DNA from 3 places in the Salinithrix halophila genome. Region 3 is predicted to be linked to each of the others. Evidence: riboswitches for the same ligand, from Rfam matches in the RefSeq annotation. Region 3 holds a riboswitch; each other region holds the start of a gene.

What was found. Region 3 has a riboswitch for lysine ahead of ACFOUO_RS16135 (amino acid permease). Riboswitches for the same ligand answer to the same signal wherever they lie in the genome.
Region 1: linked by a shared signal. The riboswitch ahead of lysA (diaminopimelate decarboxylase) and the one ahead of ACFOUO_RS16135 (amino acid permease) in region 3 are both predicted to bind lysine.
Region 2: linked by a shared signal. The riboswitch ahead of ACFOUO_RS02460 (aspartate kinase) and the one ahead of ACFOUO_RS16135 (amino acid permease) in region 3 are both predicted to bind lysine.

The regions. Positions count from the first base shown of each region.
Region 1 covers NZ_JBHSAP010000018.1:424,426-426,694, reverse strand. The annotation lists gene spoVAE (stage V sporulation protein AE) at 27-380, shown strand; gene ACFOUO_RS15130 (stage V sporulation protein AE) at 387-968, shown strand; lysine riboswitch at 1,067-1,234, shown strand; gene lysA (diaminopimelate decarboxylase) at 1,311-2,269, shown strand, end outside.
Region 2 covers NZ_JBHSAP010000007.1:53,857-56,125, forward strand. The annotation lists gene ACFOUO_RS02460 (aspartate kinase) at 42-1,286, opposite strand; lysine riboswitch at 1,403-1,579, opposite strand; gene ACFOUO_RS02465 (carbohydrate ABC transporter permease) at 1,833-2,269, opposite strand, start outside.
Region 3 covers NZ_JBHSAP010000018.1:624,767-627,035, forward strand. The annotation lists gene ACFOUO_RS16135 (amino acid permease) at 1-1,286, opposite strand, end outside; lysine riboswitch at 1,435-1,624, opposite strand; gene gndA (NADP-dependent phosphogluconate dehydrogenase) at 2,040-2,269, shown strand, end outside.

The sequences.
Region 1 (2,269 bases), 200 kb from region 3:
TTTCTGTTTGAAGGAGGAAGCTTACTATGGGTTCTATCTGGACTGCTTTTCTTGTCGGAGGTCTGATCTGTGTCATCGGGCAATTGCTTATGGATTTGACTCCCCTCACGCCTGCCCACATTTTGAGCACCTTCGTGGTGGTCGGTGCCGTCTTGGCGGGGTTCGGTTTGTACGAACCGTTAATCAAATTTGCCGGGGCGGGGGCTTCGGTTCCTATTACCAGTTTCGGGAATTCCCTGGTTAACGGAGCTCTAGAGGAGTCGAGGGAACACGGCTTGATCGGTGTTTTGTCGGGGATTTTCCAGGTTACTAGTGCAGGTATCTCGGCAGCCATTATCTTTGGCTTCTTCACCGCCTTGATTTTCCGCCCGAAGGGATGATGATTCGTGACAAAGCGGCAAGTGATCTTGATCACGGATGGGGATCGGGTCGCACAGGAGACGGTGGAAGCAGTGGCGAGGCGAATTGGGGGACGTTGTATCTCCGCCTCAGCCGGCAATCCAACGCCGCTGACAGGGCCAGAATTGGTGGAATTGATCCGGTCGGCTGCTTACGATCCTGTGTTGATCATGTTTGATGACTGCGGATCCCGTTGGAAGGGCAAAGGGGAAAAAGCGCTTGAATACGTCGTCAGCCACCCGGAAGTCGATGTTCTCGGGGTGGTGGCGGTGGCCTCTAACTGCCCGGAGGTGGCCGGGGTGTCAGTTCATGTTGCCTTAGACCGGGAAGGCCGGATCGTACAACATGGCGTAGACAAGGAGGGTGTGGAACTGCCGGAGGGCCCTCTGCGCATCTACGGGGATACAGTGGATGTCTTGAATCGATTCCGTTTTCCGCTCGTAGTCGGAATTGGTGATGTAGGGAAAATGGCCCATCATGATGATCGTTTATGGGGGGCACCGGTAACGACCAAGGCCGTCCATCTGATCATGGAAAAAAGTGGCCTGGACATTCCTGTTCCCCATTGAAAAAATCAGCCTTTTGTCTCTTGGCATGCTGTCGGGATTGTGGTATCCTCCAAGGTAATTAGTTTATCGGAACAACCTATTCAAGCTAATCAAAGCTCTGATTGTGTAGAGGCGCAGGTTGCATCAGTACCTTTTTGGAGAAAGGCATCGATGAAAAAAAGGGAAAGGGTTGCCTGCCGAAGTACAGTGGATGCCGAAGCCGCTGTACTGGTCTCCTGCTAAACAAGCAGGGGACTGCCGCAGCTTTGCGGAGAGCTACCATCAGGAGGACTGCGTTCTAGGCAACAGACGTATTCGTCCGTTGCTTTTTTCTTTTCAAAGAGACGGAGAGGAGACCCATCCATGCACTTACACGGAACCAGCCGGATCAATGGGCAGGGACATCTGGAAATTGGAGGATGCGATACCGTCGAGCTCGCGGCGCGGTATGGCACCCCCCTTTATATTGTGGACGAAGCGCTGATCCGGGAACGAATGCGCCAATTCATCGCCGCTTTCCGTCATACGGGATTGCCCTTCCAGGTGGCTTACGCAAGTAAAGCCTTCAGCACGCTGGCCATGTGCCGGGTGGTAGCGGAGGAAGGGCTTCGGCTGGATGTGGTTTCGGACGGGGAACTGTATACGGCCCTGAAAGCCGGATTCCCGCCGGAGCGGATTTATTTCCACGGGAACAACAAAACCCCCGAGGAATTGGAGATGGCTTTGGAAGCGGGAGTGGGACTTTTTGTTGTCGACAATTTCATTGAACTGGAACTGTTGGCCGGCCTAGCCGCAGACAAAGAAATGAAAGCCCAAATCCTGCTCCGTACAACCCCTGGAGTGGAGGCCCATACCCATAATTACATCCAGACCGGCCAAGAGGATTCCAAGTTTGGCTTCGACTACCAAAGCGGACAGGTGATGCGGGCAGCAGCAAAGGCTATTGCAGCAGAATCGTTGGAGCTCTTGGGTTTCCATTGCCATATCGGGAGTCAAATATTCGAAACAGACGGTTTTTCTCTTGCCATTGAAAAGATGGCTCAGCTATCCAGGGAATGCCGCTCCTCTCTCGGCCTTCAAACCCGGATCCTTAACTTGGGCGGAGGCTTTGGCATTCGCTACAGCGGAGAAGATCGGCCTCTGCCCGTCTCCGCCTATGTCGAAGCGATTGCCGCCGGTGTGCGGGCTGGGTTTGGGGAAGCGGGGGTACCGGAGATCTGGTTGGAGCCGGGTCGCAGTATTGTTGGAGAAGCGGGTACGACCCTATACACGGTCGGTACGATGAAAGAAGTGGCGGGGGTACGCAAGTATATCGCCGTCGA
Region 2 (2,269 bases), on a different contig from region 3:
AAATGGAGTCCCTCCCAGTTTTTTATACGTTTCGTCTTTCCTTATGAAACGACGCCGGCAAGCGCCTCTTCCTCTACATCAAGGCCGAAAGTCGTATGGAGCTCCCGGACCGCTTTTTCCGCCTGTCCCTTAGGAATGACACAAGAGATTTTAATTTCCGATGTGGAAACCATCTTAATTCGGACTCCTGCTTCGGAGAGGGATGTGAACATCCGTGCCGCGACACCAGGATTGGTGACCATTCCCGCCCCCACAGCGGATACTTTGGCCAAGCCCGTCTCAGAGAGAACCTTGATACAGCCCAACTCACCCTGGTACTCCTCGATCACGCTTTGCGCCTCGTCTCCTTCATCCTCGTGAACGCTGAAAGCCACATCGATCCGCTCATCGTCATGTTCACTGGTAACAATCATATCCACATTGATGTGAGCATTAGCCAGTCGGGTGAAGAGCGTCGTCAGCGTCTCAGCCCGATTGGGAAGGCCCAGGACTTTCATCCTCGCCACCTGAAGATCGTGGGCCACTCCCCGCACATTGATCTGTTCTTCCATCTGGTCCGCCTCCTTAACGCAGGTACCTTCTTCGTCAACAAAACTGGATCGGACTACCAACGGGACCTGATGGGTCATGGCACACTCCACAGACCGCGGGTGCAAAACCCCCGCCCCTAAGTTAGCCAGTTCCAGCATCTCTTCATAGGAAATTTCCTTCAGCTTGCTTGCTTTGGGCGCCATCCGGGGGTCAGCAGTGAAGACACCGGTAACATCGGTGAAGATCTCACACCGATCTGCCCGAAGCGCTGCAGCCAGGGCGACGGCCGTCGTATCAGATCCCCCCCGTCCGAGAGTCGTGATCTCTCCCTCGGCGGAAACTCCCTGGAAGCCTGCAACAACAACAATCTCTCCCCACTCGAGGCATTCTTTTACCCTGCGGGTATCGATATGGTCGATTCGCGCTTTTCCGTGAATGGGATCCGTCTGGATGCCCGCCTGCCAGCCCGTCATGGGACGCGCTTTCAACCCTTTCTCCTGCAAAGCCATACTAAGAAGGGCAATGGTCACCTGCTCGCCCGTAGTCAGGAGGACATCCATCTCCCGCTGGGGAGGGTGACTGCTTATCTGCCGAGCCAGGGAGACCAGCTCATCCGTGGTCTTTCCCATCGCCGACACCGTCACTACAACCTGGTGACCCTCAGCATGGGTTCTAGCCACTTTTTCCGCGACGTTTTGGATACGGTCCACACTGCCGACGGAAGTTCCGCCAAACTTTTGTACGACGAGTCCCATTTTCCTGTTAGAATCTCCTCTCCTTTTTACGGTGCGGCCCTTGAGACAAGAAAAGGCCACAGCAGGAAGTTCCAGCTGTCGCCTTAACCAACGGCACACACCAGCCTCACTCGCTCCCTGTGATCAGCTCTCCACGGAAAATCCCGTGACAGTCCCGCCCCTGTTCGGTGACGGACCCAACCCCTCCTCCCGCGGCGGGTGGACGGACTTCGGCAATAAACCCCTTTCTCCGCCGTTCTTCGGCACCGCACCTCGCAACGGATACTGATGGTTTTTGCACCTCTTATTCACACGTGAATCGTGAGGGTTTTCGATTGTTCACTTACCCCCGAGCGAAAAAAGCAAACGTAAAATTTTTCAATCATTCGCTCTCGCCCGTATTTTTAATTGTTTACGATGGTAACATACCGACAAAAACAGTACAACACCTTTCTTACGGGAAAAGAAGGGAACCGTATGGACATCCGGCTGTCACCAGTACTCCTTCAGTCAGAGAGGGAGCTTGTGAACGGAAATGATGGAACCAACCCCGCCACCCGAACCCCATCACTTTAAGCCCGTAGTTGATACTCCCTTAATAAAATGGCGTTGAAACAAGATAAACACAATAATTACCGGTACGGTCATAAACATGGCGCCGGCGAGGATGTTGTTCCAGAAAGCGTCATACTCGCCGTACAAGGTGTTCAGGCCCACGGGCACTGTATACATATCTTTGGTGCTGGCCAGCAGGTTGGGCCACATAAAACTGTTCCAGTTTCCCATAAAAATGAAAATAGTCTGGGCCGCCAGCGCAGGCTTGGCGAGGGGCATCACGATCCGCCAGAACACCCCCCAACGACTGAGACCGTCGAGAAAGGCCGCCTCTTCCAGCTCCCGGGGAACCGACAGGAAGAACTGACGCATGAGAAAGATCCCGAAACTTTGCACCAGGAACGGTATTGTCAGCCCGGCATAGGAATTGACCCAATCCAGGTTGGACA
Region 3 (2,269 bases):
AGACAGAGGGCGAAAGCGAACAACGGGCCGAAGGGGAACCATTTAGCTCGATAGGGAAGCTTAGAAGGATCCCTGCCCTGAGCCACGTACGCTTTTCGAAAACGGTAATGGCTGATCGCTATTCCCAACCAAACGATGAAGCCGGACAGACCAGAAGCATTGAGTAACCAGACATAGACTGTCCCATCCCCAAAGATGGAAGCAAGGAAGGCCAACATGCCGATAACGGTAGTGGCGAGCAGGGCAAACACAGGGATTCCACGGCGGTTTACCCGGGCGAATAGTCGGGGAGCGTGGCCTTCTTTGGCCAGGTACCACAGCATCCGAGTGGAGGCGTACATTCCCGAGTTGCCCGCAGATAGCACTGCTGTCAGAATCACCGCGTTCATCACTGAGGCGGCAAAAGCCAGGCCCGCTTTATTGAAGACGATGGTGAAAGGGCTAACCGCGATGTTTCCCAAGTCATCGTTCACCAACTTAGGATCCGTGTAAGGAATGATCAGGCCAATGATTAAAATGGCGAACACATAGAAGAGCAGGATACGCCAGAAGACCTGGCGGATGGCACGCGGGATATTCTTACGGGGATTTTCGCTTTCCCCGGCAGCTACCCCGATTAACTCCGTACCCTGAAAGGAAAAACCAGCCACCATGAATACGGCCAGGATGGCAGCCCATCCTCCATGGAAGGGGGCGTCGTTCAACGTCCAATTATGAAAACCGACAGCCTGACCTCCCATGATTCCAAAAATCATCAAAACGCCAACGATGAGGAAAATGACCACCGTTCCCACCTTAATAAAGGCGAACCAGTATTCCGCTTCACCGAAACCGCGGACGGAGAGGAAGTTCAACCCGACCAAGATCGAAAGAAAAAGGCTGCTCCACAAAATTGAAGACGTATCAGGGAACCAGAATTTCATTACCAGCGTGGCTGCTGACAAATCGGCGGCGATAGTAATCGCCCAGTTATACCAATAATTCCATCCCATAGCAAAACCGAGGGCCGGGTCGACAAAACGGGAGGAATAGGTGCTAAAGGAGCCGGAGACGGGCATGAAAGAGGCCATCTCCCCCAAGCTGGTCATCAAAAAATAGACCATGATTCCCACAGCAACGTAGGCAGTCAGTGCCCCGCCGGGGCCGGCTTCATGAATGGAGCTTCCACTGGCTACAAACAGCCCCGTCCCGATGGCTCCACCAATGGCGATCATCGACAGGTGGCGGGACTTTAAATCTCTCTTCAACCCTCCCGAAGATGCTCCGTTTTCCGAAGTTACTTGCATGGATGATTGCACCCCTCTTTTTTATTTATTGCAGAAGATTCAACAACCCTTTCGCTATCACCTTTTTTGGCAAATACCCACGCGATAGATAATAGAAAATACCGCCGAAAACGATCTTCGACGGTACTGTGCAAACCACATCACCTTCCGCGAAGATAGCGCACCACGGCAGCAGCGAGAGCCGACGTGACAGTCCTGTCCCTTGTCGGAAACAGGCCCAGCCTGACCGTCCGGAGACGACAGCACAGACTTCGGCGGCTTTCCCTTTCTCCCGCGTTCCTAGGGAACTCCGTCCCTCCTGCGGGTTACTAATGAAAACCGCAACCTCTACCTCACCTTACAGCGATGAGGATTTCGTCATCATTCGATTGTTGACAATCGGTAACCAGTATAACGAATGGAAAAAAGGTTGACAATGGGATGTTTTTCCGTCCCGGGATGCTGGTATTCTAGTTACCAACAAAACGATTTGATGGCACCCCTGAGCCAACTTCCGCCGCTTCCCCTCTAATCACCTACAAAATGGGCCATAAACGGGCAATCTATGGGGCTTCTCCCCTGCCTAGTTATTCATCAACCCGTCATTTACGATCAGGCAACGACCGTACTCTGGATGAATTGGAAAAGTCTTAACGGCTTACTTTGAGGATTTCTTCCCTTTGACGATTGATCCCGCTTCAAAGGGATACTATACTGTGAACATCCGCCTATTTCCTAAGTCCCAGTATTCAGACCAAGAAAGGATGATCGCCTTTGTCCAAACAACAGATCGGTGTTATCGGCCTGGCCGTCATGGGTAAAAACCTGGCCTTCAACATCGAGAGCAAAGGATTCTCCGTCTCTGTTTACAACCGGTCACCGGAGAAAACGGAACAGGTTTTGAAAGAAGCCGAAGGCAAAAATCTGAAGGGTACTTTTAGCCTGGAAGAATTCGTCTCCTCTCTGGAGACACCTCGCCGCATCCTGTTGATGGTGAAAGCCGG